Undibacterium parvum: one gene and its partner. Each later gene encodes a partner of the first gene's protein in a complex. Links are inferred from orthologs where the notes say so. Each region holds a gene or a part of one and is shown on either strand. Other genes may lie near its edges. The genes, in order: accC and accD.

Region 1 (15,043 bases):
TGGCGATTGACTTCTCCTTAAAAAATCTATAAATTCTCGCATCTTCACGCAATTAACCGATATTGACTTATAATTGCGCTCATTCTAATAACGCACTCTGAGATAATTTAATGCTCAGAGGCATCTTCATAGGGGGATTTCACATGGATTTAAGAAAACTCAAGACCTTGATCGACCTAGTGGCCGAATCAGATATTGCAGAACTCGAAGTCACCGAGGGTGAAGGTAAAGTTCGTATCGTTAAATCCTCAGCCATGCAACAGCCGCAGATGATGATGCAACCTCAGTATATGCAGCAAGCGATGCCAGTTGCCGCAGCTCCAGTTGCCGCAGCGGCAGCCGCTCCAGTGGCCGCAGTTGTGCCTGATGGCCATGTCGTAAAATCCCCTATGGTCGGCACCTTTTATCGCTCAGCCTCGCCAGGATCTGCCCCGTTTGCAGATATCGGCAAGGTCATCAATCAAGGCGACACCCTGTGCATTATCGAGGCAATGAAACTTTTGAATGAGATCGAAAGTGACTTCTCCGGTAGCATCAAACAAATTCTGGTGGAAAACGGCCAACCAGTTGAGTACGGTCAGCCGCTCTTCATCATAGGCTAAACCGGCTTAATTATGGCTCTTACCTGGCGCTGCATAAGCACATGTAAGAGATATTGCCTGCAAGGCTAAAACCATTGCCAAAGCATATCGAAAATCATGTTTGAAAAAATTCTTATCGCCAATCGCGGCGAAATTGCCCTACGTATTCAACGCGCCTGTCGCGAAATGGGCATTAAAACTGTAGTCGTGCACTCAGAAGCCGACCGCGAAGCCAAATACGTCAAATTAGCCGATGAATCTGTCTGCATAGGTCCTGCGCCGTCAACGCTTAGTTATCTCAGCATGCCAGCCATTATCAGCGCGGCAGAAGTGACCGATGCCCAGGCGATCCATCCGGGGTACGGTTTCCTGTCTGAAAATGCGGATTTCGCTGAGCGCGTGGAGCAATCTGGCTTTGTATTTATTGGACCGCGCGCTGAAACCATACGCATCATGGGTGATAAGGTCTCGGCCAAACACGCCATGATCGCTGCCGGTGTTCCCTGTGTACCTGGCTCAGAAGGAGCCTTACCGGACGATCCGAAAGTAATCGTACAAACTGCACGCAAAGTTGGCTACCCTGTCATTATCAAGGCCGCTGGTGGTGGTGGTGGACGTGGTATGCGGGTAGTGCACACCGAGGCTGCCTTGCTTAACGCAGTCACGATGACCAAGGCGGAAGCAGGCGCAGCCTTTGGCAATCCTGAAGTCTACATGGAAAAATTTCTGGAAAATCCACGTCACGTGGAAATCCAGATTCTGGCCGATCAACATGGCAATGCCATCTGGTTAGGTGAGCGCGATTGCTCGATGCAGCGACGTCACCAAAAAGTGATAGAAGAAGCACCGGCACCAGGCATTCCTCGCAAAATCATAGAAAAAATCGGTAACCGTTGTGCCGAAGCTTGCCGCAAGGTTGGCTATCGCGGCGCCGGTACTTTTGAATTTTTATACGAAAACGGTGAGTTCTTTTTCATAGAAATGAACACCCGCGTTCAGGTTGAACATCCGGTCACAGAAATGATTACCGGTGTCGATATCGTACAAGAACAAATCCGTATCGCCTTTGGTGAAAAGCTGCGCTTCAAGCAATCTGATATCGAATTGAAAGGGCACTCTATAGAATGCCGTATCAATGCCGAGGATCCGTTTAAGTTCACGCCTTCTCCAGGTCGGATTGCCACCTGGCACACCCCAGGCGGCCCGGGAATACGGGTAGATTCACATGCGTATGCTGGCTACTATGTGCCGCCACACTACGATTCCATGATAGGCAAGGTCATTTCTTACGGTGCGACGCGCGAACAAGCGATCAAACGTATGCAAATTGCGCTCTCCGAAATGGTGGTAGAAGGGATACAGACCAACATCCCTTTGCACCGTGAATTGATGATCGATGCCCACTTCATAGAAGGTGGCACCAACATTCATTATCTGGAACATAAATTGGCGGATATGCCAGATTTATCAAAAAAATCGAAATAGAAATACGCAACACCAACGGGGGGAAGCTAGCTAAAAAGTTAGCCTCCCCCTAATGGCGAATATTAGGACTAAAGGGTAGAACATGGGTTGGATAGAGATAATCATAGAAGTTGCACGCGACCACGCTGAAGGCCTGTCGGATGCTCTGATGGAAGCCGGTGCCTTATCGGTTTCCGTAGAAGATGCGGATGAAGGAACAGATGCGGAGCGGCCTCTGTTCGGCGAACCCGGCATGGAACCTGACGAAAACGCCTGGGATCGCAGCCGTGTCGTGGCGCTGGTCGATACCGACACCAATCACGCCGCGATCGTGGCCGAGGCTGCCGCCGCAATAGCGCTAGCCGAAGTGCCCGCTTACACACTGCGTTCGGTCGCCGATCAAGATTGGGTACGTCTGACTCAATCGCAATTTGAACCTATCCATATCGGCAAAAATATTTGGGTCGTGCCTAGCTGGCACGCGATTCCTGATGCCAATGCCTTAGTCCTGGAACTCGATCCGGGTCTCGCTTTTGGTACCGGTAGCCATCCGACTACCCGCCTGTGCATGGAGTGGTTGGAAGCGCATGCGCCTAAAGATTCCTCAGTACTCGATTACGGTTGCGGCTCCGGCATTTTGGCCATGGTGGCCGAAAAACTCGGTGCCAAGGCTGTCATCGGCGTGGATATCGATCAGCAAGCAATCGAATCGGCACGCTTTAACGCTGAGCGCAATCGCTGCAATATCGAGTTTTCTTTACCTAAAGAATTTGGCAATGCCCATCCAGCGACAGAAAAATTTGATGTCGTGGTCGCCAATATTCTGTCTAGCCCCTTGAAATTGATGGCCCCTATGCTGTCAGGACGTGTGGCTGCTGGTGGTGCATTAATTTTGTCCGGCGTATTAGCGCGTCAGGCCGAAGAAGTTGCCGCGGCCTACGCCCCCTTCATCACGCTCACAGTCTGGGCTGAACATGAAGGCTGGGTTGCCTTGTCCGGCAATTTGGCAGCATAAGTTCCGCTTCCCGCATGGCCCTCGCCACTCAATGCCCGTATTGCCATACCGCTTTTCGGGTTGCCAATGATCAACTAAAACTGCATGCAGGTTTAGTGCGTTGTGGCGCGTGCCAGCAAACTTTCAATGGCATAGAGCATTTACTGTCTCCTGGTCAGGCTACTGTTGCCCTGGTCGCGCCGCCTGCAAACCCTGTCAGCGCTGCAGCTGCAGCTGCGACTGAGGCTGCCCCTGCAGACTCGCGAGCAGTTGCAGAGACGACGACTACGGTCACCAGCAGCGCTGCGCCAGCAGTCTCAGTAGCCGCTCAGGCAAACACAGCGCATCTAGCCTCCGCCAGTGCTCTGGAATTTGATATGGGTCAATTCGAGCTGAACAAGCAGGCTGAGCTTGAAGCCGACGCTGAGGCTGCAGCTAAACCTGATGCTGAGGCAAGCTCCAGCCCTGAGCTTGCGCTAGATGCCGAAGTACACGACCTGGAGCTAGAAATACGCTCTACCCTGATGAATCAGGAAGATACAGACTGGTCTATCAACACAGCTCCTAAAAGCGAAACTGAATTTGAGTTGGCTAGCGCGGCAGCGATTACCGAACAGGCGCGCAATGAATCTGCCTTAGAGCGCAAGGAACCACACTTTACTAGCGATGAGAGCGAACAAAGCGAAGCTAACGAGTCCACCAGTGACGAGCTAAATCCGGACAGCGCAAACGATAATGACAACAACGACGACGATGAAAATCATTTAGAGAAACCCGATTTTGTCGTCAAGGCCGAGAAACAAAAAAACCGCAGCCGTGCAATACGCTATCTGATGCTGTTTTTTTCCTTCTTATTGCTACTGAGCCTGCTGGCGCAAAGCACGTACAGCGCGCGCGACATGATCGCTGCCTGGTTCCCGCAGACCAAGCCCACACTGCAAAAGCTCTGTGTAACGCTGCGGTGTCAAATTGCCCTACCCTCGCAAATCGACATGATCACGATAGAGTCGAACGAGTTGGAAGCACTGGAGACTGGTAGCAAAGTTTTCTCCCTGGCGCTGCAATTGCGGAACAATAGTGCGACCTTACAAAACTGGCCTATGCTGGAATTAATCCTGAACGATGCAAAAGGAAAAGTATTGGTCCAACGAGCCTTTGCTCCCAGTGAATACCTGAGCAAGCAAGAGGATATCTCCAAAGGCTTCGGTGCCGGCAGCGAACAACCCGTAAAACTATTTTTTGAGTCCAGTGCAGGCAAAGCATCCGCTTACCATGTCGGCATGTTTTACCCCTAGGCGCTGGGCTAGCCGGGTCTGGTCTGAAGCTGGTTTGATTTAACAGCAATCGGAATCGGAATCGGAATCGCAAAATAGATTTATAAAACCGCTGGCGCAATGTCTATGCGCCTTACAGAAGCTTTTGGCTTGAAAAGCCGCATGGATAATAGCAACTGGCTCCCAAATGCACGTGAAAATCTTATGCGTTTTGTCGGTCAGCAGGCGATACACCGCAAAGCTAAGGAGTCGCTGTAAAACACGACAAATAGAGCTCGATCGTAAGTAGTTCTTGACTTGCCTAGAGCTAGCATAGTTAAATACCAAAATGATGGCGCAAACGATTGCGCACCCCATTTTTGATCATGAGAACCGAAAAAAATGAAGCCTCGCATCACCGTAGTTGGTAGCGTCAATATGGATTTGGTGTTCCGCACACCGCGCATGCCCGCCATAGGCGAAACTTTGCATGGCCACGAATTTCGTCAAATCCCAGGCGGCAAAGGTGCCAACCAAGCGGTAGCCGCAGCCCGCCAGGGTGCTGCTGTCAGCTTTATTGCTGCAGTCGGTGATGATGGCTTCGGAGAATTTTCACGTAACTGCCTCACCACAGAAGGTATCGATCTAAGCTTTCTGAGCACCTGCAAGGGTCTGGCTACCGGTGTCGCCGGGATTATGGTGGAAGACTGCGGAAATAATAGTATCGTGCTGGCAGCTGGCGCCAACGCCGCTTTGTCGATAGCTCACATAGACGCTGCCAGTGCCGCCATCAGTTCGGCACAGTACTTAATCTGCCAACTAGAGACACCTATCCCTACAGTGAGCCGTGCAATTGAGATTGCGCATACGCATGGGGTAAAAGTGATACTCAATCCGGCACCGGCTTTCGCCTTGACTGATGCGCTATTGCAGCAAGTCGACTACCTGATCGTCAACGAAACCGAGGCCTCGCAATTAAGTGAGATCACCGTGCTCGATCAAAACAGTGCCGCCCTTGCCTCTCAGGTTTTATTAAAACGTGGCGTTGGCGTAGTCTTGCTGACCATGGGCGAACACGGCACATTAATTACCCAGACCACAGGCACGCAATTCATTCCAGCAATTAAGGTTGAGGTGGTCGACACCACTGCCGCTGGCGACACCTTTGTCGGTGCCTTTGCAGTCGGTCTGGCAAATGGTTTGAGCTTGCTTGAAGCTAGTATTGAGGCACAATATACCGCCGCCCTGACCGTTACCAAACTCGGCGCGCAAACCTCGATACCGCAGCGCCAGCAAGTGCTAGAGTTCATGGCACAGCGAAAATCCACCGCCGCAGAATAAGCGGCGATCGCATCAGTGGCTGCGCTTAAAATCAAACTCGTGATAGTCTTAATAGCCTTAAAAAATTGTCGATCCGCTTAGCTCGACGCATACAACATCTAGCCCCTTAGGATATACCAATGAAACTCCATAGTCTCTGTCTGGCACTGGCAAGCGTGTTCACTGCGGCCAGCGTACATGCTGCCGATCCTAAGTTGGCGGTGATTTATGATGCGGGCGGCAAGTTTGATAAATCCTTCAATCAGTCGGCCTCGGAAGGCGCTGAGCGCTTCAAGAAAGAAACCAAAATCGGCTATATGGAAGTACAGGTCGCCAGCGACACCCAGACCGAACAGGTGCTGCGCAATCTGGCCCGTAAAAATGTAGACCTGATCGCAGCAATTGGTTTCGCCCAAAGCCAGGCCGTGCAAAACATTGCCAAAGAATTCCCGAAAACAAAATTTGTCTTGATTGATGGCGTCGCCAGCGGCGACAACGTCAGCTCGGTTTTATTTAAGGAGCAAGAAGGCTCTTACCTGGTCGGGGTAGCGGCAGCCATGGCAACTAAAACCAAAAAACTGGGCTTCATCGGCGGCATGGACATTCCGCTGATACGCGCCTTTGTCTGCGGCTATGCGCAAGGTGCAAAATCGGTAGACCCGAAAATAGAGATTACCCAAAATATCGTCGGCAGCACCTCCTCCTCCTGGAACGATCCAGCCAAAGGCGCAGAACTGGCGCGTGCCCAATTTGAACGCGGCGTCGATGTCCTATTCGCGGCCGCTGGTGGCAGCGGCATGGGCAGCCTGCAAATGGCCAAGGAAAAAGGCAAGCTGGCAATCGGCGTCGATTCTAATCAGAATGCACTACACCCTGGCACCATGCTTACTTCTATGGTCAAACGGGTGGATCAGGCTATTTACGACAGTTTCATGCAAGTGAAAAATGGCACATTTAAAGGTGGCATTTCAAACAAAGGCCTGAAGGAATCCGGAGTCGATTGGGCGCTCGATAAAGATAATCGCAGCCTGATCACACCTGAGATAGAAAAGCGGGTGAACGCCGCCAAACAAGACATTTTGAGCGGCAAAGTAAAAGTCATCGATTCGCGCGAAGCGAACAAGTGTCCGGTCTAATCGCAGCCTGCATTTTAGTCCGCATGGCCGCCTACAACATCGCCCGCATCACAGTCAGCTTTTCTCTTTAGAACCTCGTATGCACGCAGCCGTAGAATTTCAACACATTTCAAAACGTTTTGGCGCGGTGCAAGCCAATCGCGACGTCAGTTTCGCCGTCGCGCCCGGTTCCATCCATGGTGTCATCGGTGAGAACGGCGCTGGCAAGTCGACACTGATGAGCATACTGTATGGCTACTACCATGCCGACGAGGGGCAACTGCTGATCCATGGTCAGGCACAAAAAATACGCAACAGCCAGCAAGCGATACAGCTAGGCATAGGCATGGTGCATCAGCACTTCATGCTGGTCGAGAACATGACGGTGCTCGACAATGTCATGCTCGGTAGCGAAGGCGGATTTCGGCTGGCTCCCAAGCGTAGCCTGGTTGAGGCAAAGCTGCGCGAAATTTCTCAGCGCTACGCATTGGACGTCGATCCACTAGCGCGGATAGAGGATTTATCGGTAGGCGTGCAACAGCGCGTCGAGATTCTCAAGCAAATTTATCGCAGCGCCAATATCCTGATTTTAGATGAGCCGACAGCGGTACTGACGGTGCAAGAAACCGCATCCTTATTTGATGTCTTGCGCTTGTTTAAGGCGCAGGGTAAAACCATCCTGCTGATCAGCCACAAATTACAAGAAATTCTCGACATCACCGATGAAGTGACGGTGATGCGCGCCGGCGCCGTGGTTGGCTCTCTGCACACCGCCAACACCAGCAAAGAAGAGCTGGCAACGCTGATGGTAGGTCGCCCTATCGAGACCCATTTGCCGCGTGCGCCTTATGCGCCGGGCGCTACCGTACTCGAAGTACGCGATTTGCAACTGCGCAATCAACAACAGCTCAGCTTGTTGAAAGATATTAATTTCAGCATACGCGCTGGCGAAATCGTCGCGATTGCAGGCGTCTCTGGCAATGGCCAGAGTGAGTTACTCGAAATCATTAGCGGCATGCGCTTAGCCTCCGCTGGAAGTATGCACTTTTTAGGAAAAGAGCTGCCCGTGGCGCATCGTAAAGATGCCGATGGCCTGCCTGCCGAGTTCCGCGCACTAGGGATAGCCCATGTGCCGGAAGACCGCTTGCGCGATGGCGTCATCAAAAATTTCTCGGTGATGATGAACAGCTTTCTCGGCTACCAAAATCAAGTCAAAAAACGTTTTGGCCTGCTCGATTTTTCATCCATCTTAAAAAACTGCCGCGCGCTGCTAACGCAATTCGATGTGCGCCCTGCCGATCCCGATTTGCGTATCGGTCTGCTATCGGGCGGCAACCAGCAAAAAGTCGTGATCGCCCGCGAAATCGCTGCTCAGCCCAAGCTCATGCTGGTCGGCCAACCTACCCGCGGCGTGGATATCGGCACCATAGAAACCATCCACGCCCAGTTGCTGGCGATGCGCGATGCCGGTGTGGCGATTTTATTGGTGTCGGTAGAACTGGAAGAAGTACGTGCGCTGGCCGACCGTATCCTGGTGATCTCGGGCGGGTGTATTACCGGCGAGTTAAAGGCGGAAGAATTTGATGCCACCCGTATCGGCCTGCTCATGGGCGGCTTACATAAATCATGAGAAACGCGTATGAATAATTCCGATCTGCCACGCTGGGCCACGGCGCTGCTACTGCCTTTACTCAATTTGCTGTCTGCCTTGTTGGTGGCGGCACTGGTGATCTATTTACTCGGCGAAAATCCACTCGAATCGCTAAGCATACTGATCAATGCCGCCGTCCTCAATCCCGAAGGTCTGGGATATACCTTGTTTTATGCCTCTACCTTTATCTTCACAGGTTTGTCGGTCTCGGTAGCGATGCAGGCCGGCTTATTCAATATCGGTAGCGAAGGCCAAATGTACCTGGGCGGACTAGGCATTACTCTGGTGGTGTTAGCGCTGGACGCCAGCCTACCGTCCTGGATCTTAATCCCGCTGGCATTGGTCGCCAGTGCCGTCTTCGGTGCCGCCTGGGCTTATCTGCCTGGCTATCTACAAGCAAAGCGCGGTAGCCACGTGGTGGTCACCACCATCATGTTTAACTTCATCGCCGCCAGCCTGATGAATTTCATCATCGTCGCCTATCTGATACCGGCCGGCCAGCAAAACACCGCCAGCCGCATCTTCGCCGACAGTAGCTGGCTGCCGAAACTCAACGCAGTGTTCCCGATTTTAGGCGAGACGCCACTCAACATCAGCTTCGTGCTGGCCTTACTGGCGCTGGTGATTTACGGTATCGCGGTATGGCGCTCGGCCTGGGGTTATCAATTGCGCGCTACCGGCCTGAACCAGCATGCAGCACATTACGCGGGCATCTCTATCACCAAGACCATCGTGGTGGCGATGTTGATTTCCGGTGCCTTGGCCGGACTCGGTGCGGTCAATTCGCTGATGGGTTCTACCCATTACCTGAACCTGAATTTCCCGGCCGGTGCCGGCTTCATCGGCATTGCGATTGCCCTGATGGGACGCCAGCATCCTATCGGCATCTTGCTCTCTTCTATCTTGTTTGGCGCCCTAATCCAAGGCGGATTTGATCTGTCACTAGAAAAACCGAATATCCCGCCTGAGACCTTTATCTTCATCCAAGGCCTGATCATTCTATTTTGCGGCTCCATGGAAAATCTGTACGCACCAGCACTGAGCGCGTGCTTTAAAGCAAAATCTACATTCACAACAAGGAAGAGCGATGTTTGAAGACTTCCACCTCGCCAGCATCCTGGTCGCTACCATACGCAATGCGCCAGTGCTGATGTTTGCCGCTTTGGCCGGGCTGTTTGCCGAGCGCAGCGGTATCGTCGATCTGGCGCTAGAAGGCAAGATGCTCGCTGCCGCCTTTGTCTCTGCCGCTGTGGCTTATGCCACCCAGAATCCCTGGCTGGGCGTATTAGCTGGTGTAGGCATTTCGGTTGCCGTAGCGATGTTGCAAGGTTTCGTCAGCATCACACAAAAAGGCAATCAACTGGTAGCGGGAATCGCGCTGAACATTGCCATCAGCGGCCTCACCTTTGTGCTGGCGCAGTTTTTCTTTGCGCAGGGCGGCCGTACCCCAGACCTGGGTCAGGCGCGCCTGTTTGACATCGTCTTGCCAGGTTCTGCACTGGTGGCCGATATCCCTTTCCTGGGATGGTTCTACACCCAATTTTTAGGTGGCCACAGTGCGCTGGTATATCTGGCCTTCGCGCTGATCCCTGTCGTTCACTGGATTATCTATCACAGCAGCTTTGGCTTGCGTCTACGCGCAGTCGGTGAAAATCCGCATGCTGCCGATGCCGCTGGCGTCAGCGTAGAAGCCACCCGTTTCATGGCGATGTTATGCGCCGGTGTGCTGTGTTCTTTCTCCGGCGCTTACCTGTCGCTGGTGCAGAGCGGTTTTTTCCTGCGCGACATGTCGGCCGGTAACGGCTACCTGGCATTGACGGCCTTGGTGTTTGGTAACTGGCGTCCTTTACATACGGCACTCGGTTGCCTGATGTTTGGTTTTTTTGCTGCGCTACAGGTACAGATAGAAGGCGTGACTTTCCCAGGCGTAGGAAAAATACCCGGCTCACTGATACAGATGATTCCGTATGTGATTACCGTCATCGTACTGGCAGGCTTGATGGCCAAATCGGTCGCACCTAAAGCCATAGGCCTACCGTTTGTGAAGTCACGTTAACTTAATTCCTAATCTTAAGCCCTAATTTAATACGGCCTGCTTGAACCAGGTCTCTAGCAATCTGCAGCGAAGCTTGGGTTCGACCTTTACGGCAAAGCTTCGCAGTCCAGGAGAAAAAAATGAGTACTTCTAGCGCTAAACATAAAGTTATTTTTGATACCGACCCGGGTGTCGATGATGCCATGGCACTGTACTTCGCCCTTGCGCATACTGACATCGACGTGATCGGTATCACCACCACCTTCGGTAACGTCACCGTAGAACAAGCCACTACCAACGCCCTGTATCTGACCCGCATCGCCGGCCGTGCTATTCCGGTAGCGCAAGGCGTAAACGTACCGTTCGCCAAAGCGCCTGGCACGCCGCCAGATTTTATTCACGGTGCCGATGGTCTGGGCAATTTGCCTAGCCGCATCGAAGCCGGCGGGCAAGCTGAGCCACTCAGTGCTGCCGAATTCATCGTCAAGATGGCGCGTCAGCATCCCGGTGAAATCACCCTGGTCGCTGTCGGCCCGCTGGGCAACCTGGGTCTGGCCTTGAAGCTGGAACCTCAATTGCCTAAGCTCCTCAAACAAGTGGTTCTGATGGCCGGTGCCGTCGATGAGCCGGGCAATGTCTCGCCCGTAGCGGAAGCGAATGTCTGGAACGATCCGGATGCCGCCGATCTGGTATTTACCGCAGGCTGGGATCTGACCATGGTCGGTCTCGACGTCACGCACCGCGTGGTCTTGCTGTCGAAATTCTTTGAGCGTCTGGCCCAGCATCACAAACACGTCGCCATGGACACGCTGCATCACGCGGTCATGTTCTACAGCGATTTCTACAGCTCTATCCGTCCCGACATGGGACATGGTTGTTATGGCCACGACGTGCTGGCGTTTGTCTGGCTGGTCGCACCGGAACTGTTCAAGACCCAGAGCGGCCGCGTGCGCGTCGCTACCGAAGGGATAGCCAATGGTCAGACCATGATGGCAAAACTGGCGATCCCTTACCCGCAAGCTGGCTGGGAAGCGGACAAGCCAGAGACCCGCGTCTGCATGGAAGTCGATGCCGCCGCTTGTGAAAAACTGATAGCCGAGGTTCTGGCCAGTGACTGGTTGTTAGCGCCATTAAGCAAATAAGCAAATAAGCCAAAAAGGGAAAAATATGTTCATCCAACCAGTCGATTACCGCAGCCCGGATGCGGCACAAAAATTCACCGAAAGCCTGCACAACACCGGCTTCGGCGTCTTGACCCATCATCCGCTGTCGCAAACTTTACTTGAAACTATCTACAAGGAATGGTACGAGTTCTACCAGACCGATGCAAAGAATCAGTACCAGTTCGACCCGGTAAAAATGGATGGCTATTTTTCTCCTAAAATTTCAGAGACCGCCAAAGGCTATACCAAGCGCGACCTGAAAGAGTTTTACCATATCTACCCAACCGGCCGCTTCCCTGCCGAAGTATCAAAAGCGGCGCTGGACTACTATGCCCAAGGTGCTACGCTGGCCGCCGAGCTGCTGCAATGGGTAGAGCAATATACGCCGACTGACATCAAGTCCAGATATTCTATGCCGTTGTCCGACATGATCACCGGCAGCGATCTGACCTTGCTCAGGGTCTTGCACTATCCGCCTTTACGCGGCGACGAAGAGCCTGATGCAGTGCGTGCCGCCGCCCACGGTGACATTAACCTGCTGACCCTATTGCCAGCCGCCACCCAAGCCGGTTTGCAGGTACTGGGCAAAGATGAAGAATGGCATGATGTACCCTGTGATTTCGGCATGCTGATCGTGAATATCGGCGACATGCTGGACGAAGCATCGCAAGGCTATTACCCGTCTACCATACACCGGGTACTCAATCCAACTGGCGAAGCCGCCAAGCAATCGCGCATCTCTCTACCGTTATTCCTACACCCCCGCCCCGACGTAGTACTATCAGAACGCCACACCGCAGGCAGTTATCTGAATGAACGTTTGATAGAGTTAGGCGTTAAGAAGTAAGTAGCCTAATTGGCCATCACGCTCACCTAGAGCCTGGTGGCCATTTTTTACAGTGCCCTGCCCGCTCACGCATATCCCACGCGGGTTTCCAGCCACATGCCTTGGTAAGCCGCATGGAATATGCGCAGTGGCAGGGTGACTTGTAAGATTTCATGTGGAGCAATGGATAAAGCCCATTACGCCCTGCAAAAATTTACGCTGTATAGCCTTATTTTGTAGTTTCGGGTAAAGATTCGACTTGAATGAATTTTTCCTTTGGAAATAATTTTTTTGCAGTACAACGTAAATTTGAAAAAGCAGCTGGTACTTCTTTCGCTGAAAAATCAACATGTTTATATATTTGATCTACGCCTTGAATAGCTCCATGAAAAAGTTTTTCTCCAAAAATTTCAACTAACTCTTCCTTCGTGAAATTTTTTCCGTTCAATTTCTTTTCACTGATAATTTTTTGGAGCTCTTCAATATACATTTCATTTCGTGAGCTCAATGCTATCTTAGTAACGTCAAAACCTTCTTGAACAATAGTTAGCTTCATTAGAATTTCAATCTCATTGGTATCAAGATCAAGGAGAAAAGATAAATCACCAAAATTTTGTACTAAATCGTTATATTCAGGTGGTTTAATTGCCGGGAGACTAAATGCTCTGTTTGGTTTATCTCTGAATGGCTCAATTTCTTTCAATATATTTTGTAACGCATTATGTTGCCTTGCCAAGACGAATAGAGCTAAATTCAATGCTGATTTCTTCTTTTTCAATTCCTCTTTATCGTCTTTCAGTGAATTTAATCTAAATGCTAAAACCGCACCTAGAAATGTAGTAAACGCTGGCAATATTAATTTGAAATTGGTGCAGTATTTATTGTCGATTAAGTATATGGAAAATATTCCCATTATAGAAAATCCAATTCCTATATTGGCAAACGTATGAGATGTCGATTTTTTAATCATTTATTTCCTTGGGAAAAATTATTTGCCTTTGTTTAATTTTAATTCTTCGCGTTCATACTGCTCACAAGCACACCAGTTCTAAATGCCGTTAGCGTTCTAACGCAAAATCGTAGCACTGTGTGATTAGCTAAGCATAATCGCACACATGTCTCTGTACCGTCGAGTATCTAAACACGGCCCCTGCCACCACGCATATTCCATGCGCTTCTTCAAGCAACATCGGCCTGCGAGCCGCATGGGATATGCTCGGTGGCGGCATGCTTGGTTTAATTCTGTCGTTATTGTGCGATTGCTGGCCGGTGGTAGACCGGCGGCTACTCCCGTTTCTTGCTTCGCCAAGAAACGGAAGCCAAAAAAGGCGACGCAAAGTTTTGCATTTGTTATTTTAGACCGCCCTTGGTAAAACCCTATCTGGTTTCAGCTGGCGCGCAGGCAATCGACGATCTTCATTCTGGCGGCTTGCCAGGATGGGATGAAGCCGCCGACGAACCCCATGAATAGCGAGAACAGTAAAGTTTTCAAGGCGATTTCCGGCGTCAGCTTAAATTGAAATGCCAGCTCGCTGAAGGTCTGGAAATTGGTCGTGGAGATATCGACCGTTTGCATCCAGGATGCGGCAAACAAGCCGATCACGCCACCGACCAGCGACAGCAATAAAGATTCCAATAAAAACGCCAATAACACCGCAGTACGCCGAAATCCCAGGGCGCGCAAAGTCCCGATCTCGCCCACTCTTTGTGCCACGGAGGCAAACATGGTGATCATGGCGCCGACCACGGCACCGATAGAAAAGATCACCGACAGACTCAGCCCGAGGATGCGGATGAAGGTCGCCAAAGCTTCGCTTTGCTCGGCATAAAACTGTATCTCTGGCTTAGCTTCTATCTGCAAACGCTGGTCGGCTTCGATCGCGCTTTTGAGGCGATCAAAAGCAGACTGATCTGCCAGACGGAACACAATGGTGGAGTAAGCGTTGCGTCTGAACGCTGCCATCATCTGCTCCGAATCGCCCCAGATTTCGCTGTCGAAGCCAGTCTTGCCTGAGTCAAAAATGCCGACCACCAGCCAATCGCGTTGAGCGAAGTGCAGCGTCTCGCCCAAACCCGCGCCACGAAAACCGCTGGCAATCGCCTGGCCGGCAATGATCTCCGAGCTGCCTGGCCGAAACATACGGCCATGCTTTAACTGCACTTGTGGACGCAATTCTAGTGCCAGCGCCGAGGTACCGCGCACCGTCACATTGCTAGGTTTGCCATTGCTGCGTTTGGGCAGATTATTTAGCACCACCGGTTCTTTGCTGAGCAGGCGCAGACCATTGCCGTTGGTCGCGATGCCCGGCAAGCTTTCGATGATGGCGGCCTGGCCCCGGTCTATGCCGCTATTGATCTCTGCACCGGCCCCTTTGCGCAACACCAGTACATTATCGACCTGGCCGGTTGCCACTAAGGTGGCACGTATGCCCTCGCTCATCATCAGCACCGTGGCAAACACAAACACCACCAGCGCCATGCCGCCAGCGGTCAATAGCGTGGTCACGCGGCGTACCCAAAGATTGCGGGCGATGTAAGAGAGAGGAATTTGTTTCATGTCGCTTTCATGTCACTTTCATATCGCTTTCGTATCGTGCTCATACGCACTACCTCAGGCAACGTGCCGTAAGCCGTTGACGAT
Region 2 (14,947 bases), 820 kb from region 1 along the record:
CACCGTAGGACGCCCCGGCATAACTTGAAAACGCCCCGGCAAATCAACCATAGCCAGACCATTTCTGACTTCCTGCGCACCAATTGGCAAGCGGTCACGCAAGGCTTCCAGCGCCGCCAACACTGCCGCTGCATTCAATAATTGATTGGCACCGCGCAAACTTGGATATCCCAGAGAGTTGCGACGCTGTTCACGCCCGGCAAAATTCCACTGTTGCTTATCGCCGTTGTAATTAAAATCGCGGCCAAACAACCACAAATCAGCACCGATCTCTAATGCATGATCGATCAGACTTTGCGGCGGCAAAGGATCGCTGCAAATCGCCGTCCTTCCGGTGCGGAAAATGCCGGCTTTCTCAAAGCCGATTTTTTCGCGGGTATCACCGAGGTAATCGACATGATCAATATCCACGCTGGTGACGATAGAAACGTCGGCATTGATCACATTGACCGCATCGAGCCGCCCACCAAGACCAACCTCCAGTATCACCACATCGAGTTTGGCCTCGGCCAGTAATTTGCAAATCGCCAGCGTGGTAAATTCAAAATACGTCATAGAGACGTCGCCACGCGCCGCCTCTACCTGATCAAAAGTATCGATAAAGACTTGATCACTGACCATTTCACCATTAATGCGGGCGCGCTCATTGAAATCTAAAAAATGCGGCTTACTATACAACCCGACCCGATAACCAGCCTGCAACAGTATGGCTTCCAGCATGGCGCAAGTGGAGCCCTTGCCATTGGTACCGGCCACCATAATCACCGGACAAGCGTACTCTATGCCGAGCTTTTCTTTGACTGCGCGCACGCGATCGAGACCCATGTCTATCTCTTTGAAATGACGCGTTTCGAGTAGCGACAACCAGGCGTTTAAGGTGTTTGGAGTAGTTTGCATAGGATGAAAAAAGCCCGAAAAACCTTATTCCATGTCTAAATCATCGGTGCACTTTGTCGGTTTCGCTTGCCGTACGTTTGTACTGTCTGCGCTTCACCTTCGGGTTCACGAATGATTTAGAAATGGAATTGACAGGCAATTCGGGCTAATTGGAAAAAGAGAAAATTTAAGCGACAGCGTCGGCTGGTTGGTTTTGCAGCAACGCCAGCAGACGGGCGATTTCTTCACGCAGATTGCGTCTATCGACGATCATGTCTACCGCACCTTTTTGCACCAAAAACTCGGCGCGCTGAAAGCCTTCCGGCAATTTTTCACGCACAGTGTTTTCGATCACGCGTGGGCCGGCAAAGCCGATCAGCGCCTTAGGTTCTGCGATGACCACGTCACCCATGAAGGCAAACGAGGCGGAAACACCACCCATGGTTGGATCGGTCAAGACTGAAATAAATGGCAGTTTTTTCTCTGACAATTTAGTCAGCATAGAAGTGGTCTTGGCCATCTGCATCAAAGACAATAAGCCTTCTTGCATACGGGCACCACCAGTGGCGGTAAAGCACACAAACGGTACTTTTTGCTCCAGCGCTGCCTGCACGCCGCGCACAAAACGCTCACCGACTACCGAGCCCATGGAGCCGCCCATGAAACCAAATTCAAAGCAAGCCATCACCAAAGGCACGCTCATCACCGAGCCACCCATGACCACCATGGCATCGGTTTCACCAGTCGTTTCCAGCGCGTCTTTCAGACGATCTGGATATTTTTTACTATCTTTAAATTTCAGTGTATCGACCGGCAAGACTTCCTGACCGATTTCATAGCGACCACCGGCATCGAGCAAAGCATCGAGGCGCTCACGTGCGCTGATCCGCAAGTGATGGCTGCATTTAGGGCAAACATGAACATTGGCCTCCAGATCAGAACGATAAAGCACTGCCTCGCAGGACGGGCATTTAACCCACAGTCCTTCTGGCATGGACTTACGGTTTGAAGATACCGAGCGTTGTATGCGCGGTGGAAGTAGTTTTTCTAGCCAACTCATAAATTTCTCCTAAATTCGACTTACGGGCAGATCTTACCCGCAAATAGCATTTTTTTCTTTATTACCGTGCTGCCTTAGTCTTACGAAGGCAGACAATAAACCGGTTCGGCGCGTATTTTACTCGTCCAAAGCCTGTCTGACACCAGAAATAAATGATTTCACTGCAGCAACTGCATTTTCAGGCGGAGTATTTTCTAGTTCTTGTATGATGCGCGAGCCTATCACCACCGCATCGCAGACCGTAGAAATCGCCCTGGCGGTGGCCCCGTCACGGATACCAAAACCCACGCCCACCGGCACTTTCACGTGTTTTTTGATGCGCGGCATCATCGCCGCCACCGACTCCAGATCCAAGCTTCCCGACCCCGTCACGCCTTTGAGTGAGACATAATACACGTAACCACTGGCAACTTTACCCACTTGCGCGATACGTTCATCGGTCGAGGTTGGTGCCAGCAAAAAGATGGTATCCATCTCATTTTGCTGCATTTTCGCGGTAAATTCTTCGCATTCTTCGGGCGGATAATCCACCACCAGCACGCCGTCCACGCCCACTTGCGCCGCTTGCGCGATGAAGCGATCTTGCCCCATACGCTCGATAGGATTGGCGTAGCCCATCAAGACCACCGGTGTCAATTGATTGGTTTCGCGAAATTCACGCACAAATTCCAAAACATTACGCAAACCCACGCCGCGCAACAAGGCGCGCTCGGAGGCGCGCTGTATCACCGGGCCATCGGCCATAGGATCAGAAAACGGCACGCCTAATTCTATGATGTCCGCACCGCCCTCGACCATGGCATGCATTAGAGGCACGGTCAACTCGGGCGCTGGATCGCCGGCAGTGATGAAGGGTATCAGCGCTTTTTTATTTTTGGCTGCCAATGCAGCCAGACATGCTTGTATTCTTGACATAGCGATCTATCCAAAAGTGCAACTGCAAATGCAACCAGCAGATGCAAAAAAAACAATATGAATATACTCCCACTAGTATTTTTTAAGCGCGCAATGAATACGTGCGCAAATGGCCTAGTTTATTGTAAAAATAAGGGGAGTATATGATTCAGCGAGACTGGGAGCGCAACTCTCACACTCCCAGGCCCAGCCATCTCAATAAAAATTCAAGCCCGCTTTTTCTGCCACGGTATGCATATCCTTATCGCCGCGCCCAGAAAGATTAGCCAGAATAATCTTATCCTTGGGCCAGGTCGCCGCCAACTTCGCCGCATAGGCCAAGGCATGACTCGATTCCAGCGCCGGGATAATGCCTTCGATACGACAGCAATCGTGGAAAGCCTTGAGCGCCTCTTCATCGGTAATCGTGACGTATTGAGCACGACCCAGATCTTTTAACCAGGCATGCTCGGGCCCGACGCCCGGATAATCCAAGCCAGCCGAGACTGAATGAGTCTCTATCACCTGACCATTTTCATCCTGCAGCAAATAAGTGCGATTGCCGTGCAAGACACCAGGTGAACCGGCCGTCAGCGAAGCGGAATGCTTGCCGGACTCCATGCCCTCACCGGCCGCCTCTACACCGATCAGTTGCACATCTTTTTGATCGATATACGGATAAAAAATCCCCATCGCATTCGAGCCGCCACCAACACAAGCGACCACCGCATCGGGTTGACGTCCGCTCACTTCCGGCATCTGCCACAGGCATTCCTCACCGATCACAGATTGAAAATCGCGCACCATCATAGGATAAGGATGCGGACCGGCCACGGTACCGATGATGTAAAAAGTATTGTCTACGTTGGCAACCCAGTCGCGCATGGCTTCGTTCAAGGCGTCCTTGAGCGTCTTGGAGCCCGACTCTACCGGCACCACCGTTGCGCCCAAGAGCTTCATGCGATACACGTTTTGGGCCTGACGCTTAATGTCTTCTGAACCCATGTAAATCACGCATTCCAAACCAAAGCGGGCGCAGATGGTGGCGGTGGCGACGCCATGCTGACCAGCGCCAGTCTCAGCAATCACGCGTGGCTTGCCCATGCGTTTGGCCAGCAAAGCCTGACCGATGACATTATTGATCTTGTGCGCGCCGGTGTGATTAAGATCTTCACGCTTGAAATAAATCTGCGCGCCGCCCATGATTTCGGACCAACGCTTGGCGTGATACACGGGAGACGGACGACCGACGTAATGTTTTAGCTCATGGCGAAACTCGGCTAAAAATTCGGGATCATGTTGATATTTGGCGTAAGCGTCTTTCAACTCACTTAAAGCATGCGTCAAAGTTTCGGAAACAAAGCTGCCGCCATAGGTGCCGAAATGGCCGCGCGCATCGGGAAAATTATAAGTTGCCGCATGATAGATCGCTTGCGGCTGCAGTGCCTGACGCTCGAATTGAGTGTCAAGAGGAGATAATTCTTTCATACTAGTCCTTGCGATTTTTTTTGGGGAGGGTGCGCTTACGCGGCACTATCCTGATTGTCAGCCAATCTGACAGCGGCTACAAAAGCGCGCATTTTGGCTGCATCCTTGATACCTTTCGCTGCCTCGACACCACTACTGATGTCGACCGCAAAAGGTCGAACACGGCTGACCGCGTCAGTCGCGTTTAGTACGCTCAAGCCACCACTTAAAACGACCCGAGGCGCGAGTTCTTTTGGGATTAGAGACCAATCAAAAACCTTTCCACTACCACCGAAGCTATCGACAAAGGTATCGAGCAATAAACCACTAAATAAAGGGCTCGTTGCACGACACTGAGCTTCATATTCTAACAAATCCGCGCCACTTGTGTCGGCTTTCACTCGGAATACCCGCATAAAGGGACGATTCACGGCGCTGGCGAGCTGATGACACTGCTCCGCCGTTTCATCTCCATGAAATTGCAGCATCTGCAGCGGCGCTTGCGCTACCGCGGCCAGCACGTCTTCTACACTAGGATTCACAAACAAACCCACAGCCATCACAAAGGGCGGCAAAGCTACCAACAAATGTCCGGCCAGGGCTGGACTGACATAGCGTGGACTTGGCGGATAAAACACAAAACCCAAAGCATCCACCCCAGCGGCAACCGCAATCTGGATATCTTCGGCACGCGTAAAACCGCAAATTTTAATTCTCGTTCTAGGATTCATATTCACTTTTATCAAAGCCAATAGCGGCACAGCGCTTGTCACAGCAAAAAATTCTTCGTTTCTTCATCTATATAGGATTTACACAAAATTGGTCCAGCTAGGCGTGCAGCCGAAGACAGTACTTCAGTACGGCAAGGCGGACACAACAACGCTGGGGCGGTTTTGCGTAAGTCCGACTATATTAACTCATTGCCAGCCATCAGCAGCCACGCTCCAACTCAAAAGCGACTAGCCGAAAAAAAAACACGCCATCGAGATCGCGTGGTTTAGCTACTAGCCCAAGTCGCAATTTAATCAGGCCACTTTCTGCTCATCAAAAAATTGCGCATCTTCGGTAGAGCCATGCAAAGCGGTGGTCGACGACTGACCTTGCTGTATCGCCTGAGTCACCGCATCGAAGTAAGCAGTGCCGACTTCACGTTGATGCTTGACCGCGGTAAAGCCTCGCTCCGCCGCTGCGAATTCAGCCTCTTGCAACTCCACAAAGGCTGACATCTGGCGTCTGGCGTAAGCATGCGCCAAATTAAACATACTGTAGTTCAGGGCATGAAAACCTGCCAGGGTAATAAATTGGAATTTATACCCCATCTTACCCAATTCTTTTTGGAATTTGGCGATGGTCGAATCATCCAGATTTTTCTTCCAGTTAAACGAAGGCGAGCAGTTATACGCCAATAATTTACCCGGAAATTGAGCATGTATCGCCTTGGCGAAGGCCTTGGCAAATTCCAGATCCGGCTTAGCCGTTTCACACCAGATCATGTCAGCATACGGTGCATACGCCAGACCACGGGCGATCGCCTGCTGCAAGCCTGGTGTGGTTTTATAAAAACCTTCCACAGTGCGCTCACCGGTCAAAAATAGCTGGTCATTCGCATCAATGTCGGAGGTAAGCAAATCTGCGGCCTCCGCATCGGTGCGCGCCAGCAAAACGGTGGGCGTACCCATGACGTCAGCGGCCAGACGCGCAGCATTGAGCTTCTCTATCGCTTCGCGGGTCGGCACTAGCACTTTGCCACCCATGTGACCGCACTTTTTCACCGAGGCCAATTGATCTTCAAAATGCACTCCGGATGCGCCTGCTTCTATCATAGACTTCATGAGCTCGAAGGCATTTAAGACGCCACCAAACCCAGCTTCGGCATCGGCGATGATAGGCGCAAAAAAATCGGTATCCCCTTGCCCCTCCGACCATTGAATTTGGTCAGCGCGCGCCAAACAGTTATTGATACTCTTGACTACCGAGGGTACTGAATTAACCGGATACAGCGATTGATCCGGGTACATTTCTCCAGCAAGATTAGCATCGCCCGCCACCTGCCAACCAGACAGGTAAATCGCCTTCAAGCCCGCCTTTACTTGTTGCAAGGCTTGATTGCCAGTCATGGCACCGAGCGCATTCAAATAAGATGTGTTGTTGAGCAAACTCCATAATTTGATCGCGCCATTTTTCGCTAGAGTATGTTCAACCTGCAATGACCCACGCAAATTAACCACATCGGCGGCGGTGTAATTACGTTGGATACCGACCCAACGGGGGTTCGTATCCCAATCCTCCTGAACAGCCGCAATTTGTTGTTCACGTGTTGCCATGATTTATCTCTCTATAGAAAAATGCAATTACCTAAGCTCAAGAGAAATAATAGAATATTTACCGCACAGCAGCAATGTCTTATATAAGACATATAAATATTATTTATCACTTATAAATCAATAAGATAAATACAAAATCCCATGTTATGAAATTGATTTTCTTCAAATGATAAATATAATTTGTGCATTCCCAACGTCAATCCCACATTATGAAATTCATGTTTCACATTACAAAAGTTGGTACATGCGGCGCATTAAAAAATATAATTCTGTTTTTAAGGCATGAGGTCTGATAAAAATCGATGCGCAAGCCGCTGCTCGCGGCTTAAATACTATGAAGCTTGATACGCATGCTTTAGACAATTTTTGATTCCGCTCTATCCGGCATAAAAAAATGCATGCCATTTTCTAGCCTACGGTTAGAAGGCTAAAACCTGACATGCATCTTGATACTCTTGTGAGTCAACCCTGCGGCTAAATTCTGCTGCTATTACTCATAGGCAAACTACCCAAGCGTAAGTCTGCGACTACCTACGCCTACAAATGACACTATTTAGTACCTTGGAAATCGATAGGTTTTTGTGATTTAACCACCTGCATGGCACCAGCGATCAGGCCACTGATATCACTCAGATTGGCGGGGACGATAATAGAATTATTGGTTTTGGCGAGGTTACTAAAGGCCGCCACATATTGTTCCGCGACTTTTAAATTTACTGCATCGGCACCGCCGGGTTCACGGATCGCGCTCGCCGTTTTACGCAAGGCTTCCGCGCTGGCTTCGGCAATCGCCAAGATTGCTGCAGCCTGTCCTTGGGCGCGATTGATAGACGCCTGCATCTCACCTTCGGATTTAGCAATTGAGGCCTCACGCTCACCAGTCGCGATATTAATTTGCTCTTGCTTACGGCCTTCAGAGGCGGCAATCAAGGCGCGTTTTTCACGCTCGGCGGTAATCTGTGCCTGCATCGCATGCAAAATTTCTTTCGGTGGAGTCAGATCCTTAATCTCATAACGCAGCACCTTGACGCCCCAGTTGGCAGCGGACTCATCAATCGCATTGACGATACTGGTGTTGATATGATCGCGCTCCTCAAAGGTTTTATCCAATTCCATCTTACCGATCACCGAGCGCAAAGTGGTTTGCGCCAATTGCGTAATTGCGGCGATGTAATTGGATGAGCCATAAGAGGCGCGCATAGGATCAGTGATCTGAAAATACAAAATCCCATCTACTTGTAATTGCGTATTGTCGCGGGTAATACAAACTTGCGGCGGCACATCGAGCGGAATTTCTTTGAGTATATGTTTGTAGGCAATCCTGTCGATAAACGGCACCACGATATTTAAACCAGGGCCCAGAGTGGCATGATATTTACCCAAACGCTCGACCACCCAGGCGTGCTGTTGTGGCACCACATTAACAGTCTTAACCACGAAAACGATGGCTAAAATAAATAAAATAAAGGCGACGCCTCCAAAACTTTCCATAATATTTCCCTTTAATTTCTTACGACAATAAAAGCTACACTACAAAATTTTTACGCCTGATTACGACGGTCTTACCATTAAACGACTTCCAACAATTTCTACTATCACAAACACGCCGGCAGCCGGTGCCGAATGCTGTAACTCCACATCCCACATCGCACCGCGATACATGGCACGCGCAGTGAATTTACCGCCGCCCTGATCCTGCCATTGCTGCACCGTGATACTTTGACCTATGTCCATATTCACATCTGGATTGCGGCTAGCATCCTGACGTTCACGCCAGCCATATTTACTCTTATGTAGTAACACAGTCGCCAAGGCACCGACCAAGGCTGCACTCAAGGTTTGCATCTCTGTGCCGGCACCCAGTAGCGCGATCACGGCACCAGCCACCAGACCGATGGAAATCATCAGCAAATAAAAGGTACCGGTAAATAGCTCCAGTATCACGACCACAGCGGCTAGCGCCAACCAACTCATCCATGCATTCATAGTTTAGATTTCTCCTTGGCTATTAAGTTAACTCAACGCAATTTAACTTGGTTTAACTTCTACAGTTTCTATCATTAAAAATAATTAGTCATCGGTAATCTGCTCACAAAAAAACCCTCGCCATCTGAGAAGATGAACGAGGGTTTTTCTGTGAATTATTTTCGAAGTTTTTAATCTTTTTCTTATCACTATTGCTATGCGTTTAGTCTAGCGCATTTATATAAAAAAGCAAAGTTAGAAACTAAAAAACGCCTTCATGCAGTACATGAAGGCGTTTTTATTCAAGCATAACGCTAGAATTTTGACTTATTTATTTGCCAAAGCAGCCAATTGCTTCCAGGTGTCGATCACAGAATCAGGATTCAGAGAAATGGTTTCTATGCCCTCTTTCATCAACCATGCCGCAAAATCCGGATGATCCGATGGCCCCTGGCCGCAAATACCAACGTACTTACCGAGCTTACGGCAAGCGGCAATCGCTTGCGACAACAAGGCTAATACTGCAGGATCACGCTCGTCAAAGTCTGCTGCCAACAAAGGCATGCCAGAATCCCTGTCCAAGCCCAAAGTGAGTTGAGTTAGATCGTTAGAGCCGATAGAGAAGCCATCGAAATGCTCTAAGAATTGCTCAGCCAAAATAGCATTAGAAGGAACTTCGCACATCATGATCAGACGCAAGCCATTTTCACCGCGTTTCAATCCGTTCTGCCCCAGCAAATCGACCACTTTTTGCGCCTGGCCCAAGGTACGCACAAACGGCACCATGATCTCAACGTTAGTCAAACCCATGTCGTTGCGCACGCGCTTCATGGCCAGACATTCCATCTCAAAAGACTCGGCGAAATCGGATGCCAGATAACGCGCTGCGCCACGGAAACCGAGCATAGGATTCTCTTCATCCGGCTCGTAACGCGATCCGCCTATGAGTTTTTTATACTCATTGGATTTAAAGTCTGACAAACGCACGATGACTTTTTTCGGCCAGAATGCAGCAGCGATGGTTGCCACGCCTTCTGCCAATTTATCGACGTAAAACGCTTTTGGCGAGGCATGGCCACGCGCTACCGATTCAACCGCCTTTTTCAGGGCTGGATCGATATTCGGATATTCCAAAATCGCTTTTGGATGGACACCGATATTGTTGTTGATGATAAATTCTAAGCGGGCCAAACCAACGCCTTCATTAGGCACAGACTGGAAATCAAACGCCAGTTGTGGATTGCCAACGTTGAGCATGATCTTCAAAGGCAATTTCGGCAATTCACCGCGAATTTCCTCAGTCACTTCGGTCTCGATCAAACCGTCGTAAATTTTACCTTCGTCGCCCTCTGCACAAGATACGGTGACCAGCATGCCGTCTTTCAGCGTATCAGTCGCATCACCGCAACCAACCACCGCAGGCACACCCAGTTCACGCGCGATAATCGCAGCATGGCAAGTACGGCCACCACGATTCGTCACGATCGCGGCAGCGCGCTTCATGACTGGCTCCCAGTTAGGATCAGTCATATCCGCCACCAACACGTCGCCCGGTTGTACGCGCTCCATCTCAGACGGATCGTGAATCACACGCACACGACCAGCACCGATTTTTTGACCAATGGCACGACCCGAAGCGAGCACGATGCCGGTACCTTTGAGACGGAAACGCTGCTGGGCATCGGTCGATTTTTGTTGCGACTTTACGGTTTCAGGACGCGCTTGCAAAATATACAGCTTGCCGTCGCGACCATCTTTACCCCATTCGATATCCATAGGGCGACCATAATGCTTCTCGATGATCACGGCGTATTTTGCCAGTTCAACCACTTCAGCATCATCGAGAGAATAGCGGTTACGCATTTCTACCGGCACGTCGACCGTCTTTACCGAGCGACCAGCCTTGGCTTCACCAGTGAACTCCATCTTAATCAGTTTAGAACCGATATTGCGACGGATCACAGGCAACTTACCTAATTCCAGCATAGGCTTGTGGACATAGAATTCGTCCGGATTGACCGCACCCTGCACCACCGTTTCGCCCAGACCATAGCTAGATGTGATGAAAACCACATCCTTAAAGCCGGATTCGGTGTCTATCGTAAACATCACACCAGCCGCGCCCAAATCGGAACGCACCATACGCTGCACACCGGCCGACAAAGCGACCTCAGCATGGGTAAAACCTTTGTGTACGCGGTAGGAAATCGCTCTATCGTTGTACAGCGAGGCAAACACATGTTTCATTGCCTCCAGCACATTGTCGATACCGACGACGTTCAAGAAAGTCTCTTGTTGACCAGCGAAAGACGCGTCTGGCAAATCTTCGGCGGTGGCCGAAGAGCGCACTGCGAACGACATCTCGGCGCTCGAATCGGCCACCAGTTTGTTGTAGAACTCTTCGATTTCTTTCTGTAGACGTGGCTGAAACGGTGTTTCTATGATCCATTGACGGATCTCGGCACCGGCTTTGGCCAATTCGCGTACATCTTCGATGTCTAGCGTAACGAGACGGTCGGCAATGCGTTGCGCCAGTGGCGCGCCACCGTCTTGGCTATGCGATAAAAAGTCACGGAAGGCTTGCGCCGTAGTGGCAAAGCCACCCGGAACCCGCACTCCTGCGTTAGCCAATTGGCTAATCATTTCGCCTAATGAGGCATTTTTACCGCCGACGGATTCAACATCCGTCATGCGTAAATGCTCAAATAAAGCGACGTACGTAGTATCAATACTAGCCTCGGTATTTATTGCGTTGGACATAACAACCTCTTTTTGATGGTAAGAAATCTGTGAGCTGCAATTTTCTTGCTTCGCCTGTCCGGCTTTTTTTGTTATTCTAGATGCCAGAGTCCGCTGCTGTTGCGCCATTTTACATTGTGTAAAGCAAATTTATCGAGACTAGAAAAGGATTTACCCTCTTTTTCTTCGGTTTTGCGATAAATTCTTTTCATCTCACTTTCATCTCTCTCACTACACCTACACGACATTTCTCATGCCAGACATCAAACAAGCTCCACTTCCTTCTGCCAATCGCACCGTGTTTTTCGTCTCCGATGGTACCGGCATTACCGCTGAAACTTTCGGCCACTCGGTGCTGACCCAGTTTGATTTGAAATTTAAGCAAATTCGTCTGCCCTTCATCGACACCCTGGACAAGGCGCATGAAGCGGCACGCAAGATCAATGACGCCTTTAACGCCGAAGGCAGTCGCCCCATCGTTTTTTCCACCCTGGTGCAAGTCGAGTTGGCCGATGTGGTTTTTAAGTCAAAAGGCATGCACATGGATCTGATACAGACCTTCGTGGCGCCGCTGGAACAAGAGTTGGGCGTGAAATCGACGCACACGGTAGGACGTAGCCACAATATTACCGATAGTGAAGAGTATAAAAATCGCATCGAGGCGATTAACTTTTCTCTGGCACATGACGACGGACAATCGAATAAGAATCTGTCGACTGCCGATGTGATCCTGGTCGGCGTTTCGCGCTCGGGCAAGACACCGACCAGTCTGTATTTGGCGATGCAATACGGCATCAAGGCCGCCAATTATCCTTTAATCCCCGACGATTTCGAGCGCGGCCGCCTGCCTTCAGCACTGCCAGAATTTAGAGCGAAAATGTTTGGACTAAGCATCGCACCAGAGCGCCTGTCCGAAATCCGTAATGAACGTCGCCCCGGCAGTAAATATGCGGCGCTAGAGAATTGCCGCTACGAGGTCAACGAAGCCGAAGCAATGATGAAGCGTGAAGGAATACGTTGGTTATCGTCTACCACCAAGTCGATAGAAGAGATCGCCACCACCATCTTGCAAGAGATTAAATCGGATATAAAAATTTACTAAAGAGCTGGAGCTACACCCCTCTTTGCATGTCACACAAGAGATACTCCCCCAGTGTATTTCCTTACACCTAGCCGCTTGCGCATGATCTATGTGCGCAAGCAATTTAGGGAAACTTTTTTTTAGGGGAGTATGTCGCTTTAGTCCTATTTTTACTGCGTGTTTTACTGTTTTCTCTAAGCCGCTTATTGGCTTTGCCGCACTTGCTCAAAGAAGCAAATCGCCGCGCTGGCTGCCACGTTGAGCGACTCTATCTCGGGACGTTGCGGTATCGTCACCGTGTGTGTGGCCATCGCCATCAAATCGTCCGCCACACCTTGGCCTTCATGCCCAAACAACCAGACTACCGGTTGATTCAAATCGACCTGATAAATCGTTTGCGATGTATGCGAACTGGTTGCCAGCACCGGGATCGTGGCGGATGCGAGCAAGCTATGCAAGTTCACGTTTTCAAAAATATTCAACAGAAAATGCGCGCCCATGCCGGCCCGCATCACTTTCGGTGACCAGGCAAACGCGGTACCTATGCTGCAAAAGACATTCTTGATGCCAGCCGCTGCGGCGCTGCGCAAGATAGAACCGAGATTGCCCGGATCTTGCAAATTATCCAGCACCACCGAGCAATGCGAGAGTTGCGCCGGGAACTCAGGGCTAGGCGTAGCGACAATAAACATCAAACCTACCCCATGCTCGACCTGGCTCAAGGCGTGATACAGCGCATCGGGCATGCAAATCGTTTGCGTACCCGCCGCCAGGCAGCGTGCCACCATAGGTGCCACTTCATGATGCTGGGCGCTACTTTCGGAGACGATACACAATTGCGGCTCGCCTAAGTGCTGGCGATAGGCCTGACATAAATGCACCCCATCGAGTAAGGTGCGACCCGATTTGCGGCGTGCCTGCGAGCTAGTGGCAAGATGCTTGAGTTCTTTATACAGCGGGTTATCGCGTGAGCTAATTGTTTTCATCACTTCAGCAAGGCCTTTACCGGCGCATAAGATTTTCTGTGGATAGGAGAGACACCATGCTCGCGCAAACGCGCCAGATGCAAGGCGGTCGGATAGCCTTTATGCTGATCCAAAGCGTACTGCGGATAAACCAAGTGCAGCTCCGCCAATCTATGATCACGCGCCGTTTTGGCCAATATGGACGCGGCTGAAATTGCCGCCACCTTATCGTCGCCTTTGACGATCGCTTCTGCACGCAGCAGCATGACGGGGCAACGATTGCCATCGATTAAGGCCAAAGTCGGCGTCACCGCCAAGGCCTCGATGGCACGCCGCATGGCCAGCAGACTCGCTTGCAAGATATTAATCTCATCGATTTCTTGCTCTGAACATTCGGCCACGGCCCACGCCAAAGCATATTTTTTGATTTCTATCGCAAGCAGATCACGCTTGGCTTCGGACAATTTTTTAGAGTCGCGCAAACCAGCGATAGGATGCGCAGGATCGAGGATCACCGCTGCCGCCATCACCGGCCCCGCCAAGGGGCCACGTCCGGCTTCATCCACGCCGCAGATCAACTCGCCGGCGTAAGCATCCATAGAAAAAACTAATTCAGTCTTAGTCATCGTGCTTACTCACCAAAATTCGCATTCAAATTACTCATCAAAAAAAGCTTTCAGTTTTACTGCATCTAAAAAATAGTGGCAGATTTGTTGCGGCTCGGCACCCTCTTTTTGGCCCAGCAAGACCGGCACCAATTCATCGTAGATCGCCAACAATTCTGGGCTCGCCTCGGTATCGAGATCGATGACTTTAATCTCAAAGGCATACTGCGCCTGGTAAGGCAGCAATTGCTGCAGCATGTCATCGCACAGATGGCAATAACTGCGCGAATAAAGTGTGAACTGGTTCATCCTAAAAATACCTCGCCCCAAAAAAACATAAATGGGGATACTCCCCTAAAAATAAAATAAAACCATGACTTTGCGCATATAGATCGTGCGCATTGCAAATATACCCTACCGCAGTATGCCTAAAACACGGATTTACAGGCGCGCCAGTAAGGCGACATTATAAATCCTGCCTAGACTTTCCCAGAATAAAAAAAGCTGCCCGCATTTTTGGCGGGCAGCTTTTTCTCTACGAGGCAAATCTTTACTGTGCCTGTGGACGTATCGGCACAAATTGCGTTGCATCACCGCGCCGTACTAACAACACTGCCGCCTTCTTAGGGTCGAGCTTGGCCAGCATAGCGGCAAACTGCTTGGCATCTTTAACGTCGGCATTATTCATCGTCAAGATGATGTCACCCGCACGCAACCCCACCTGTGCCGCGGCACCATCAACCGTGTCTATCACCACGCCTTGCCCGCCTGGCACTTCTTTTCTTTGCGCATCGCTCAAGTCTGAAACATAAATACCCAGAACATTGGAGGCTTGCTCTTTCTTGGATTTTTTATCTGCTTTCTGCGCCGATTTATCTGCTTCGACTTCGGCGATAGTGACCGTCACTTCGCGCGCCGCGCCCTTACGCCAGACCGAAACGACGGCCTTACTACCGGGCTTAGTCACACCG

Evidence for each region.
Region 2: the proteins of accC (region 1) and accD are in contact, whole or in part, in a solved structure (PDB 8UXZ), measured with the Escherichia coli proteins. The link is inferred for Undibacterium parvum from one-to-one orthologs.

Annotation. Positions count from the first base shown.
Region 1 is NZ_CP034464.1:3,303,197-3,318,239, reverse strand. What follows is about bases 1-2,882. They hold accC (acetyl-CoA carboxylase biotin carboxylase subunit), read left to right. Parts: upstream 1-698; coding sequence 699-2,066; downstream 2,067-2,882. Other genes in these bases: prmA (50S ribosomal protein L11 methyltransferase), read left to right, coding at 2,149-2,882; accB (acetyl-CoA carboxylase biotin carboxyl carrier protein), read left to right, coding at 144-602; aroQ (type II 3-dehydroquinate dehydratase), read left to right, coding at 1-32. In the rest of the region: more of prmA, read left to right, coding at 2,883-3,060; EJN92_RS14530 (DUF3426 domain-containing protein), read left to right, coding at 3,075-4,334; EJN92_RS22015 (hypothetical protein), read left to right, coding at 4,440-4,571; rbsK (ribokinase), read left to right, coding at 4,695-5,633; EJN92_RS14520 (BMP family lipoprotein), read left to right, coding at 5,753-6,748; EJN92_RS14515 (ABC transporter ATP-binding protein), read left to right, coding at 6,828-8,357; EJN92_RS14510 (ABC transporter permease), read left to right, coding at 8,367-9,473; EJN92_RS14505 (ABC transporter permease), read left to right, coding at 9,466-10,434; EJN92_RS14500 (nucleoside hydrolase), read left to right, coding at 10,554-11,555; EJN92_RS14495 (2OG-Fe(II) oxygenase family protein), read left to right, coding at 11,581-12,423; EJN92_RS14490 (hypothetical protein), read right to left, coding at 12,632-13,372; EJN92_RS14485 (ABC transporter permease), read right to left, coding at 13,790-14,959; EJN92_RS14480 (ABC transporter permease), read right to left, coding at 15,014-15,043. UniProt on the Escherichia coli protein: This protein is a component of the acetyl coenzyme A carboxylase complex; first, biotin carboxylase catalyzes the carboxylation of the carrier protein and then the transcarboxylase transfers the carboxyl group to form malonyl-CoA.
Region 2 is NZ_CP034464.1:4,124,461-4,139,407, reverse strand. What follows is about bases 1-2,786. They hold accD (acetyl-CoA carboxylase, carboxyltransferase subunit beta), read right to left. Parts: upstream 1,937-2,786; coding sequence 1,064-1,936; downstream 1-1,063. Other genes in these bases: trpA (tryptophan synthase subunit alpha), read right to left, coding at 2,054-2,786; folC (bifunctional tetrahydrofolate synthase/dihydrofolate synthase), read right to left, coding at 1-897. Outside these bases: more of trpA, read right to left, coding at 2,787-2,851; trpB (tryptophan synthase subunit beta), read right to left, coding at 3,047-4,318; EJN92_RS18080 (phosphoribosylanthranilate isomerase), read right to left, coding at 4,354-5,028; aceA (isocitrate lyase), read right to left, coding at 5,323-6,621; EJN92_RS18070 (SPFH domain-containing protein), read right to left, coding at 7,171-8,112; EJN92_RS18065 (NfeD family protein), read right to left, coding at 8,173-8,607; ppsA (phosphoenolpyruvate synthase), read right to left, coding at 8,914-11,346; posphoenolpyruvate synthetase regulatory kinase/phosphorylase PpsR, read left to right, coding at 11,579-12,427; EJN92_RS18050 (TrmH family RNA methyltransferase), read right to left, coding at 12,610-13,392; rnhB (ribonuclease HII), read right to left, coding at 13,392-13,997; EJN92_RS18040 (glutaredoxin family protein), read right to left, coding at 14,028-14,285; EJN92_RS18035 (DegQ family serine endoprotease), read right to left, coding at 14,527-14,947.